2 regions of the Janthinobacterium sp. OK676 genome follow, and region 2 is predicted to be linked to the other one. Evidence: predicted binding sites of a transcription regulator. Region 2 holds the regulator's gene; the other holds the start of a gene.

Region 1 (6,552 bases), on a different contig from region 2:
AGCTCATGCCGGCGCGAGCAGACGGTTTCGCCCAGGTAGACGATATCGACGGCGGTCGCCGCGATCCGCTGGTAAAACTCGAAGACGGTGGCGCGCGGCCAGTAGTACAGCAAGGGACCCAAAGAGAGTTTTAACATGTCTGTTCCATTATTTTTTAAGTTGCAAAACCGTAGCGAGCGGTTCGCGGCGAGGCCGAGAAGCGCAGCTGTGCTAGAGCACAGCGAGCATCGCAGGCCACGCCCCGGGACGCGCAGTAGGTTTTGCTATTTCCAAGATCTATGGTAGGCACCCAAAGTGTGCTGCTGGCCCTCGGCCAGCTTGTCCATGGACGCCATCCAGGCCGGCTTGACGGCGTAGCGCGCATTGCCTTCGCGGCAGGCGTCGATCGCTTCGCGCCACACGCGCGTGACCTGCGCCACGTAGGCGGGGCTGCGCTGGCGTCCTTCGATCTTCACGGCGCGCACGCCCATGGCGATCAGCTGCGGCAGCAGCGCCAGCGTGTTCAGGCTGGCCGGCTCCTCGATCGCGTAATACTCTTCGTCGTTGACTTCGAAACGCCCCTTGCACAGGGTGGGATAGCTGGCGTTTTCGCCCGGTGCGTAGCGGTCGATCAGCACGCCGTTCAGGCGCGATTCGAGGCCGTTCGGCGTTTCCAGCCAGCGCACGGATTTCGCCGGCGAGCACACGCCGTGCGTGTTCGGCGCCTCGCCCGTCGCGTACGACGACAGCGCGCAGCGCCCTTCGACCATCACGCACAGGCTGCCGAAGCCGAAGACCTCGATCTCGACTTCCGTCTTGGCGATCAGCTGCTCGACCTGCGCCATCGACAGCACGCGCGGCAGCACGGCTCGGGCGATGCCGAAGTGTTCATGGTAAAAATTGATGGCTTCGTAGTTGGTGGCCGAACCCTGCACGGACAGGTGCAGCCGCAATTGCGGGTGGTGCTGGGCCGCGTAGGCCATCAGGCCCGGATCGGCGACGATCATGGCGTCGATGCCGGCCTGCGCGGCGCGGTCGATGGCGCTGCGCCACACGGCCCAGTTGTGCGGCTGCGGATAGGTATTCAGCGCCAGCAGCACCTTGCGTCCATATTGATGGGCGTAGCGCACGCCCTCGGCGATGGCCTTCTCGTCGAAATTGAGGCCGGCGAAATTGCGCGCATTGGTGGCGTCGCGAAAACCCAGGTAGACGGTGTCGGCACCGTTGTCGATGGCCGCTTTCAGGGCAGGCAGGCTGCCGGCGGGGCAGACCAGTTCCAGCGGTCCGGCCACGCGGGTGGCGGTGGTTGATTCAAGCATCATGATGTTCACAGTCCTGTATCGGCTCAGGGTGCAGACTATAGCCCCGCCCCCGCCGCCCAGTCCTTGACGCAGGTGAAGGAATGCATGCATGGCTGGCGCGCGTTCAACTTGCTTGACCTGGCTGTAAAATGCCCCACTTTTCTCCCTCACCGATTGCCCGCCATGCCCCGCAAACCGCTGCTGATTTTTTTGCTCACCCTGTTCCTCACCGTGCTGCAGGTGCAGTGGGCCGCCCCCGCCGACGGCCATGTCGAAGAAACGCTCTCCGTGCTGTCGCCCGAAGTGCTGGGCGCGTATCCGGGCGTGCTGCTGCTGTTCCTGCAGGCCGTCTTCGCGCGCCGCGCCATGCCCGTGCTGCGCCAGGCCGCCATCTGCACGGGCCTGCTGGCCGTCTACTGGCTGCTGGCGAACTACCTCACGTTCGACGCGCGCGTGGCCAGCTGGAGTACCTTCTCGGCGCGGGAAATCTGGGCGCACGTGCTGCCCGCCTCCGTCACCAGCATCGCCGTCTGCGGCGCCGCGTATTTCGGCCTGAGCGGCTTCCTCCTGCGCCAGGGCGGCGCGAAAAAGTAAACAGCGGCCGCTTTTTTCACCTGCATCAAGGATTCCTCACGCAACTGCACGCGCCCTTTGACGCCACTATATTTAGTGATTAATCTCCATAAAAACACCGCATGTTGTGTTTATTGGAGGTTTCATGACGACAAATGCAGTTTCCCCAACACGCGGCCAGGTCGACGTCGCCGCGTCCATCAATGAATACCTGGACCGGCGCGACTGGCGTGTCAACGCCAACGCCAACCAGGGCTACTCGCTGGGCGGCCTGATACTCAATGTATCGGGCAAGGTCATCGCCAACTACTGGCTCGACCAGGTGTATCCGCCCGAAGTGGGCGCGGCGCACCGCGAAGCGGCGCTGCATATCCACGACCTCGACATGCTGGCCGGCTATTGCGCCGGCTGGTCGCTGCGCACCCTGCTGCACGAAGGCTTGAATGGCGTGCCGGGCAAGATCGAATCGGGCCCGCCCAAGCACATGTCGAGCGCCATCGGCCAGATCGTCAATTTCCTCGGCACCCTGCAAAACGAGTGGGCCGGCGCGCAGGCGTTCAGCTCCTTCGACACCTACATGGCGCCCTACATCCGCAAGGACAGCCTGCGCTACGAAGACGTGCGCCAGTACATGCAGGAACTGATCTTCAACCTCAACGTCCCATCGCGCTGGGGCACGCAGACGCCGTTCACCAACCTGACTTTCGACTGGGTCTGCCCGGACGACCTGCGCGAACAGATTCCCGTCATCGCCGGCCAGGAAATGGACTTCAGCTATGGCGATCTGCAGGCGGAAATGGACATGATCAACCGCGCCTACATCGAGATCATGATGGCGGGCGACGCCAAGGGACGCGTATTTACCTTCCCCATCCCCACCTACAACATCACCGAGGATTTCGACTGGCACAGCGAGAACGCGGAGCGCCTGTTCGAAATGACGGCCCGCTACGGCCTGCCCTACTTCCAGAATTTCATCAATTCGGAACTCAAGCCGAACATGATACGTTCCATGTGCTGCCGATTGCAGCTGGACTTGCGCGAACTGCTCAAACGGGGCAATGGCCTGTTCGGTTCCGCCGAGCAGACGGGTTCCCTGGGCGTAGTGACGATCAACTGCGCGCGCCTGGGCCACTTGTGGCGCGGCGACGAGCCAGCCTTGATGGCCGACCTGGACCGCCTGCTGGAGCTGGGCAAGACCAGCCTGGAAATCAAGCGCCGCACCATCGAGGAACTGATGCAGCAGGGTCTGTTCCCGTACACGAAACGCTATCTGGGCACCTTGCGCAATCACTTTTCCACCCTGGGCGTGAACGGCATCAACGAGATGATCCGCAATTTCAGCGGCGACGCTGACGACATCACGACACAGGAAGGCCATGCGCTGGCCGTGCGCCTGCTCGACCACGTGCGTGCGCGCATGCTGCAATTCCAGGAAGAGACGGGCCATATGTACAACCTGGAAGCGACGCCGGCCGAAGGCACGACCTACCGCTTCGCCCGCGAAGACCGCAAGCGCTATCCCGCCATCCTGCAGGCCGGCACCGTCGACAATCCGTATTACACGAACTCGTCGCAACTGCCCGTCGGCCATACGGACGATCCGTTCGAGGCACTGGAATTGCAGGATACGCTGCAGCGCAAGTACACGGGCGGCACGGTGCTGCACCTGTACATGACGGAAGCGCTGTCGGATGCGAATGCCTGCCGCGAACTGGTGAAGCGCGCGCTGAGCCGTTTCTCGCTGCCCTACATCACGGTCACGCCCACGTTTTCCATCTGCCCGCGCCACGGCTACCTGGCCGGCAAACATGAATTCTGTCCCACCTGCGACGCGGAACTGATCGCCCGCAAGCAGTCCGATCTCGCTCACCCATTCAAGGAAACGCCATGAACGCACGTCCCGACTTCACTCCCGCCATCACCCTGCTCGACACGGAACGCCAGCGCTGCGAAATCTGGACGCGCGTGATGGGCTACCACCGCCCCGTCGCCTCGTTCAACATCGGCAAGCAGGGCGAATTCCACGAGCGCCAGTATTTTACGGAAGCGAGCGCCCGCGTGGGCCAGCCCGCCTGCCATGGCGGCTGAACTGAAAGTGGGCGGCCTGACGCCCTTTTCCGCCACCGACTACCCTGGCAAGCTGGCGGCCGTGGTGTTCGTGCAGGGCTGCCCCTGGCGTTGCGGCTATTGCCACAATCCGCACTTACAGGCGCGCACGCCGGAAGGCGCCATGCCGTGGCAGGACGTCCTGACCTGGCTGCGCCGCCGAACGGGCCTGGTCGACGCCGTCGTCTTCAGCGGCGGCGAAGCGTGCATGGACCCGGCGCTGGCGCGCGCCATGCGGGACGTGAGGGAGCTGGGTTTCGGCGTCGGCCTGCACACGGCCTGCATCTATCCGCAGCGCCTGCAGGAAGTGCTGCCGCTGGTCGACTGGGTCGGTTTCGACATCAAGGCGCCGTTTGCCGACTATCGTCATGTGACCCGCGTGGCCGGCAGCGGCGACCCGGCGCGCGCCTGCCTGGACGCCATCCTCGCCAGCGGCGTCGCCTACGAGTGCCGCACCACCGCCCACCCGGACCTGCTGCCGGACGAGCAGCTGCTGGCCCTGGCCGCCACCCTGGCCGCCAAAGGCGTCGACAACTACGTGCTGCAGCAATTCCGCGCCGAAGGCTGCGCGGATGCGGCGCTGTCCGGCCGCCCCCTGCACGGCTATCCATCGGCGCCTGTTCTGGCGCAAATCGGCGCCATGTTTCCCCGTTTTACATTCCGTAACCATGGCAATTGATCCTGCAAGCACATAATTTTGGAAAGCGCCCCAAAATTCCCCGTTCTGCAACGCTGAAATGTCTTGCGTGCTGTAATGTATCAACTGTGCCGCACACCACGCGCAGCCCTTTAGATTCCTCCTACAGCATTACAGATAAGCGTCATCCATGAACGATTTCACCGCAGTCAGTCCAGGCATCCCTTCCACCCACGCCGAGATCCTGTACGGCCCGCCGCGACCGGATCTGCTGCGCGAGGAAGTACTGGCCGACCTGCTGGAAGCGACGGCGCGCCGCTGTCCGCAGCAAATCGCCCTGATCGACGGCGCGCGCCGCATCACGTATGCGCAGCTCGATGCGCAGGCGGGATTGGCCGCGTCACGCCTGGTGGCGGCCGGCGTCAAGCCCGGCGACATCGTGGGCCTGTGGCTGCCGCGCGGCGCCCCTCTGCTGCTGATGCAGGCGGCCATCGCCAAGGCGGGCGCCGCCTGGCTGCCCGTCGATGAAGATACGCCCGTCGAGCGCCTGCAGGTGTGCCTCGATGACGCGAATGGCTTTGGTGTCGTCAGCTGCGCGCAGTTCGCGCCGCGCCTGGAAGAAGCAGGACTCGGCCGCCCCGTGTGGACGGCGGAAAGCCTGCTGGCCCCCGCCGCGTCGGGCGAAGTGCTGCCAGCGCGCGCCACCGTGCTGCCCGAACACCCGGCCTACGTGATCTACACGTCCGGCTCCACGGGCAAGCCGAAGGGCATATTGATCAATCAGCGCAGCATCTGCCACTTCCTGCGCAGCGAAAACGCCGTGCTGGAAGTAACGCAGTCCGACACCGTCTACCAGGGCTTTTCCGTCGCCTTCGACATGTCGTTCGAGGAAATCTGGATCGCCTACCTGGTGGGCGCCACCCTGTGGCTGGGGCCCAAGGAGATTTCGGGCGACCCGGAAGCGCTGCCGCGCGCGCTGGCCGACCAGCAGGTCACCGTTCTGCACGCCGTGCCGACCTTGCTGGCCCTGTTCGCCGAGGAAGTACCGAGCCTGCGCCTGATCAACCTTGGCGGCGAAATGTGCCCGGAGTCGCTCGTCGAGCGCTGGTCGCGTCCGGGCCGCGCCATGTTCAACACCTATGGCCCCACGGAAGCGACCGTCTCGTGCAGCCTGGCGCGCCTGCGGCCCGGCGAACCGGTGACCATCGGCACGCCGCTGCCCAACTACGGCTTGCTGGTGCTGCAAGTGGCCGAGTCGGGAGAAAACCGTCCCTTGACTTTGCTGGCGCGCGGCGAGACGGGCGAGCTGTGCATCATCGGCCCCGGCCTGGCCGAGGGCTACCTGGGCCGGCCCGACCTGACGGTGGAAAAATTCCTGCCCAATCCCTGGAGCACGGGCCCCGACGACGCGCGCCTGTACCGCACGGGCGACCTGGCCCGCATCGATCCTGATGGCCAGGTGCTGTGCCTGGGCCGCGCCGACGACCAGGTCAAGATACGCGGCTTCCGCGTGGAACTGGGCGAGATCGAAGCCGTACTGGCGCAGCAACCGGGCGTGGGCACGGTGGCCGTCCTGCTGCGCAAGGATGACGGCATCGACCAGCTGGTGGCCTACATCGTCGGCAGCGACGATGCGCCGGCCGACGCCCTGGCCGCGAAAACCCTGCGCGCGGCATTGAACCTGCACTTGCCGCCGTATATGATGCCGGGCCGTTTTGAATTGCTGCCGCTGATGCCGCGCCTCACCTCCGGAAAAATCGACAGGAAGGCGCTGAAGGCCATGCCCCTGTCAGCGCCGCCGCCTGGCGAAGCGGGTGAATCGGACGTGCCGGAAACGCCGGCCGAAGCGGCCCTGTTCGCGGCGCTGGCCAAGCTGTTCCCGGGCCAGGCGATTGTGCGCCAGCTGGATTTTTTCAGCGACCTCGGTGGCCATTCCTTCCTGGCAGCCCGCCT
Region 2 (6,552 bases):
GAGCCTGGCTGGCGCATGATAGTCGGCGTTGACGCTTTTGACAACGAACATCGCGTCGTGCTGCTCGAGCAATTCCTGCTGGCCCACGTCGATGGCGCGCAGCCATTCGGTGCGCGCGCGCTCGAAGAATTTCAGGTAGTTAGCGTAATAGACGATGCCGCCGGCGTCGGTGTCTTCATAGTAGACACGTACGTTCCAGGTAAAGACTGAAGGCATGTTTATTGCGCCAGTAGTGAGATTGAGCAACATTTTACGCGATTTTTCTTCTTGTGACTGTGGGCGCTTGCTGGAATGCCATGCAAAAGCTGCATATAAGTTGCACCGCAGCATTGTAAAACGGAGGGCTGCAATGGCAAGCCCCGTAACATACGCTTACATGCATGAGCAAAGTTTACATCCAGCTTAAGACGACGGAGCGGCGCTGCCCGGGCGGCGATTATAGCCGCACGCTTGCATTCCTTGCTCAATTTGGGCACTTAACTTACAATTTGCATTCCATTACGTCTCACGTGACTGGCGAAAAGTCGGGCGATCTCCATGAGTGGTGATCGGCAATCCGGCGAAAGGTGGGCACCCACCGGGAAACGTGAGATTTTTCATCAGCCGTTCGCCTGGGTAGCCACTATGGAAAAGCACGAAGAGGCTGCCTGTCCAATGTTGTTATTCACTTAACGCCGGCTCCCCTCATTCGATCCAATCTGCCAGTACAAGCACCCTCATACTTGGAGTTTTTACATGTTTGCAAAAGATCATACCCTCGCCAACGTCGATCCTGAATTGTTCGCCGTCATTCAAAAAGAGAACACGCGCCAGCACGATCACATCGAACTGATCGCGTCGGAAAACTACACGTCGCCGGCCGTAATGGAAGCGCAAGGCTCGCAGCTGACGAACAAGTATGCCGAAGGCTATCCAGGCAAGCGCTACTACGGCGGCTGCGAATACGTCGACGTGGCCGAGCAACTGGCCATCGACCGCGTGAAACAGCTGTTCGGCGCCGAATGCGCGAACGTGCAGCCGAACTCGGGCTCGCAGGCGAACCAGGGCGTGTTCTTCGCCATGCTGAAACCAGGCGACCTGATCATGGGTATGTCGCTGGCCGAAGGCGGCCACCTGACCCACGGCATGCCGCTGAACATGTCCGGCAAATGGTTTGACGTCGTCTCCTACGGCTTGACGGCGGAAGAAGACATCGACTACGAGGCAATGGAGCGCCTGGCCCGCGAACGCAAGCCAAAGCTGATCATCGCCGGCGCGTCCGCCTTCTCGAAAAAGATCGACTTCGAACGCTTCAGCAAGATCGCCAAGGAAGTCGGCGCCTACTTCATGGTCGACATGGCCCACTACGCCGGCCTGATCGCCGCCGGCCTGTACCCGAACCCGGTGCCGTTCGCCGACTTCGTCACCTCGACCACGCACAAATCGCTGCGCGGCCCGCGCGGCGGCATCATCCTGATGAAGGCCGAACACGAAAAAGCCATCAACTCGGCCATCTTCCCTGGCATCCAGGGCGGCCCGCTGATGCACGTGATCGCCGGCAAGGCCGTCGCCTTCAAGGAAGCGCTGAGCCCTGAATTCGTCGAATACCAGAAGCAAGTGATCAAGAACGCCGACGTACTGGCGAAAACCCTGATCAAGCGCGGCCTGCGCATCGTGTCCGGCGGCACCGAATCGCACGTCATGCTGGTCGACCTGCGCGCCAAGAACCTGACAGGCAAGGAAGCTGAAGCCATCCTCGGTTCCGCGCACATCACCTGCAACAAGAACGGCATCCCGAACGACCCGCAAAAGCCATTCGTCACCTCGGGCATCCGCCTGGGCAGCCCGGCGATGACGACGCGCGGTTTCAAGGAAGCGCAAGCGGAAGAAGTGGGCAACCTGATCGCCGACGTGCTGGACAATCCGCATGACGCCGCCACCATCGAGCGCGTGAAAGCGGCCGTGAAAGTGCTGGCCGACGCGCACCCTGTGTACGCCGCATAATAATTTGTCCAGAATGTGTCATACAGAGTAAGATTCTGTATGACACATTCCTTCGTGCCCCAGGGCGCCCGGAGTGATTCGGGCGCCCTTTGTACAAGGGCGGCGATTTCCCGTAATTATTACTATAAAGTTGTAGCCAGCCCATGAAATGTCCATTTTGCCAGCACGGCGATACCCAGGTTCTCGATACGCGCGTATCGGAGGAAGGGGATGCCATTCGGCGCCGCCGCCGCTGCGGCAAATGCGACAAGCGTTTTACGACTTACGAACGCATTGAACTTATCATGCCGGCCGTCGTCAAAAAGAATGGCAGCCGGACGGAGTTCGCTGCGGATAAGTTGCGCGGCAGTTTGATGCTGGCCTTGCGCAAGCGTCCCGTCGCGGCCGCCTCCGTGGATACGGCCATTGCCTCCATCCAGGAAAAACTGCTGACCAGCGGTCAGCGTGAAGTCGATTCCGGCTATATCGGCGAACTCGTCATGCAGGAACTCAAGCGCCTGGACAAGATCGCCTACATCCGCTTCGCTTCCGTCTACAAGAATTTCGAAGACCTGGCCGAGTTCCAGGACGCAATCGCCGAAGTGGGGCAGGCGCGCAAGCCTTGACCTCACCTTCTTGTTCACCTTCTTGAAGGCGGGGCTGCTTATGCGCCCCGTTTTCACCACGCCAAGCTTCGCCTGGCAAGCGGCCTGATCAATATCACCGCTGTTCTTCCCACCTTATTGCCGTGTTGTTTGCGCCAGCGCAGACCCGGCTTTTTGCGCGCGCCTATCTTGTAGCTGGGCCGTGCGTCCGTGCGGCTCCAGTCCTGGTTTCATTCTGTCCGCAGGAGAAGCTCATGCACAGCGGTGCGCGCGGTCTGATCGGTGGCAGCAGCCTCGTCGAGGTGCTCGTGTCGCTGCTGCTGTTGGCGCTGGGCCTGCTGGGCGCCAGCATCCTGCAACTGAATTCCCTGCGCGCGCGCCATGAGTCGGCGCTATTGTCGGCGGGCGTGCAACTGGCCGCGGGCATGGCCGAACGCATGCGCGCGAACAGCGTGCTCATGAATGGCCCCGATACGGGCAATCCCTACCTGAACGTGGCCTACGCGGCAGCGGACGACGCCGAAGCGGGTAGTGGTGCGCCCGACTGTTTTGGCGCCACGCTCTGCAGCGCGGCCGACCTGGCGCAATTCGATATCGCCGAGTGGAAACAGCAACTGCATGTGGCCTTGCCCGGCGCGCGCCTGCATATCTGCCGCGACACTTCCGCGTGGGATGCGCCCGCCCAAGGCTTGCAGTGGGCGTGCAGCGGCGGCATGGGCGCGCCCATCGTCATCAAGCTGGGCTGGCGCGGCCGCCTGCCCGATGGTTCACCCGCCGTGAATGCGGCAGGCGAGTCGTTGCCCAGGCTGGCATTCCAGCTGGGCGGGGGCGGCGCATGAAGCGCATCTTGCACCGTTGTCGCGGCATGAGCCTGGTCGAATTGCTGGTGGCCCTGTCGCTGGGCGCGCTGCTGATGCTGGCCGCCAGTAGCGTGTTGCTGGCGGCCAGCGGCAGTTATGGCGACCAGTCCGCCAGTGCGCGGCTCGACGACAACGGCCGCTATGCGCTCGACACCATTGCCCGCGCCGTGCGCCAGACTGCGTACGTGAACTGGGACAGCAGCGCCGCGCCCGTCGCCCATGCCGATGACGACAGCGCCAATGTGGCAGGGCTCGACGCGCGCACTCTGGGCAAGAACAGCGAGGGCATCAGCGGTGCGCTGCCCGGCGCCCTGCACGGCAGCGACGTGCTGGCCCTGCGTTATTACGGCGCCGGCAAGGAAGAAGGCGGCGACGGCTCCGTGCTCAATTGCGCGGGCTTCGGCGTGGGCGCCGCGCAAACGCAGGCGCAGCGGGGCTGGAGCATTTTCTATGTAGCGCAGGGCGCCGATGGCGAGGGCGAGCTGCGCTGCAAATACCGGGGCGCGAACGGCTGGGGCGCGGACGCCATCATCCGTGGCGTCGACGGTTTCCAGGTGCTGTATGGCCTCGACACGGATACGCCGCCCGACGGCGTGGCGAACCGTTACGTCAACGCCAGCGCGCTCGACGCCTACGATGCGGCACTGGTGCTGGAGGGTGCGGATGAAGCCGCCCGCCAGCGCGATCTGCACCGGCGCACGCACTGGAAGCGCGTGGCCAGCGTGCGCGTGGCCTTGCTGTTGCACGGCGAGGCCGGCCAGGCGGACAAGCTGGCGGAACTGGGGCCGGCGCAGTTCGACCTGTTCGGCAAGGCCTATGCCGAGGCGCACGGCGCAGGCGACACGGGCGTGCGCATCGCGCGCGCGTCCTTGCCCGCCGCGACGCGCTCCCGGCAGCGGCAACTGGTGCAGACGAGCATCATGTTGCGCAACGGGCCGGCCTAGGCGGGCGGCGCGATGGCTGGCACGGGCGTCAACTGTCGCAAACCGTGGCGTCTGCCTCGTGTACGCCACGGCGGCGCCACTCTGGTGTATGTGCTGTGCCTGCTGGTGATCATCTTGCTGCTGGGCGTATCGGCGGCGCAGATGGCCTTGCAGGGCGAGAAGGCGGCGCGCGGCGAGCGCGACCGGCAGATCGCGTTTCAGGCGGCGGAGGAGGCATTGGTGGATGCGCAGAACGATATCGAAGGCTTGCCCGGCGCGCCGGGACGCAGCGGCCTTTTCGCGTCGGATAGCGCGGCCGGGTTCGCGGATGGCTGCGGCGAGGCAGGCGCACTGGGCTTGTGCCTGCCCACCGCCCCGGATGCGCCGGCCCTCTGGTTAAGTACTGACCTCGATGGCGCCGACGCTGGCAACCGCACGGTGCCATACGGCCAGTTCACGGGCGCCGTCATGCAGACGGGGCAGGGTTTCCTGCCGTCGCGCCGGCCCCGCTACCTGATCGAACTGCTGCCGTTTCACCCGCCCGGCGCGCAGGCCACGGCAGCGGTCGGCGGCATGGCCACGGAAAGCTATGTGTACCGCATCACGGCCATCGGTTTTGGCGCACAGGAAAGCACGCAAGTCGTGTTGCAAAGTTATTACCGCAAGCAGGCGGTGGGAGCGGGGCCATGAGGTCTTTGACGTTTGCCTCGCTGCTGCTCGGCTGGATTTTCCTGGCTTGCGGCGGCGCCATTGCTGCTCCGCTCCCGGTGGTGCTGGCGCGGGCCGACGCAGGTTTGTACGGCGCCAGGGTGCCGCCGAATCTGCTGCTCAACTTGTCCCTCACGCACGCTGCCGCCGCTGCCGCGCACGGCGGCGACTATGCGCCGCAGCGCGAGTACCTCGGTTACTTCCATGCACGCATGTGCTACAGCTATCCGTATCGCAGCAAGGACGGCGTCACGTTGCCGGACTTGCGCGTAGCGACCGCTTACTTCTCCGTGCTGAAACCGGCCGATGCCTTGCACGGCTGCGGCGGCGACAGTTTCAGCGGCAACTTTCTCAACTGGGCCGGCACGAGCATGCTCGACATCGTGCGCTATGCGCTGACGGGCGGCGACCGCGTCATCGACGAGGTGCGCAAGACGGTGCTGCAGCGCGCCTATCTGCCCGATGCCGACGGCCCCATCGACTTCTTTGCCCACCCTGTCTTTTTCCCGCGCAAGGTCTTGCAGACCGGCGTGGCGGCCGCGACGCCGTTTGCGCTGGCGCAACTGGCCATCGTTTCCTGCCGCAACCGCCTGCTGTTTGGCGACGCCAGCTTGCCCCCGGGCGGCAGCTGCGCCGCGCCCGGCTTTGCTGCCACGCACGGCGTGTTCCTCGCGCGCGTGCGCGTTTGCGATGCCGATGAAGGGCCGCTGCGCGACGATTTGTGCCTTGCGTATGGCAAGAATTACAAGCCGGTGGGCGCCGTGCAGCGCCATGGCGGCAGGGTGCGCGTGGGCGTGTTTGGCCACTTGAATGGCCAGCCCGCCGGCGCCGGACCCGTGTATGGCGGCGTGCTGCGTGCGCCATTGGCTCACGTGGGACGGCAGCGTTGGGCGGCGCCCGATTTTATGCCGCAAGACAATGCCGCCGCCGAGTGGAATCCCGCCACTGGCGTGTATGCATCTCAATCTGTGGGCTCTGGCGGCGGGGTGACCGCTTACATCAATGGCGTGGGGCGCGGCAACGCCGGGCATCCCGGTGCGTACGCAAAGGCGGCGCCGCTGGCCGAATTGCTGTACGAATCGCTGCGCTACCTGCAGGGACGGCAGGCGAGCGCAGTGCTGTCTCCCGCCACGGCCCCGCCCGCCATCGATGATGGCTTGCCGGTCGTGACGTCATGGAGCGATCCGCAAACGGCAAGTTGCCAGCGCCACATCGTCGTCAGTCTCGGCGATGCGGGCATGGCGGGCGACCGCTATGTGCCCGGCAATGTCCCGGTGACTCCCGCATCCAACGGTGACCGCGCACGCGCCGCCGATGGCTTTGCGCCGCCGCCGTTCGACGCGATGGCCTGGACGCATGCGGTGGGCAGCCTGGAAAGTGGCGGCGCGCAGGGCAATCCCGCGCCACGGCCTGAACTGGCGGCGCTGGAATGGCTGGCCGACGGGGCGGGCGGCGCCAGCTACCATGCGGCTGGCCTGGCCTACTGGTCGCATG

What was found. Region 2 encodes NrdR, which represses ribonucleotide reductase genes. Its sites were predicted from a motif close to CACNANATNTNGTG; they were not measured.
Region 1: BLU39_RS10375 (ribonucleoside triphosphate reductase) is a predicted target of NrdR. The motif match lies at 1,939-1,952, and genes of this name have one in related genera.

What each region holds. Positions count from the first base shown of each region.
Region 1 is NZ_FNHA01000004.1:223,850-230,401, reverse strand. Features, by position in the region: gene BLU39_RS10390 (ubiquinone anaerobic biosynthesis protein UbiV) at 1-137, opposite strand, end outside; gene BLU39_RS10385 (ubiquinone anaerobic biosynthesis protein UbiU) at 264-1,298, opposite strand; gene BLU39_RS10380 (hypothetical protein) at 1,464-1,874, shown strand; gene BLU39_RS10375 (ribonucleoside triphosphate reductase) at 1,999-3,747, shown strand; gene nrdD (anaerobic ribonucleoside-triphosphate reductase) at 3,744-3,944, shown strand; gene BLU39_RS10365 (anaerobic ribonucleoside-triphosphate reductase activating protein) at 3,934-4,641, shown strand; gene BLU39_RS10360 (Pls/PosA family non-ribosomal peptide synthetase) at 4,790-6,552, shown strand, end outside.
Region 2 is NZ_FNHA01000014.1:77,138-83,689, forward strand. Features, by position in the region: gene ybgC (tol-pal system-associated acyl-CoA thioesterase) at 1-216, opposite strand, end outside; ZMP/ZTP riboswitch at 500-624, shown strand; gene glyA (serine hydroxymethyltransferase) at 736-1,983, shown strand; gene nrdR (transcriptional regulator NrdR) at 2,127-2,588, shown strand; gene pilV (type IV pilus modification protein PilV) at 2,822-3,406, shown strand; gene BLU39_RS23990 (PilW family protein) at 3,403-4,371, shown strand; gene BLU39_RS23995 (pilus assembly PilX family protein) at 4,384-5,040, shown strand; gene BLU39_RS24000 (pilus assembly protein) at 5,037-6,552, shown strand, end outside.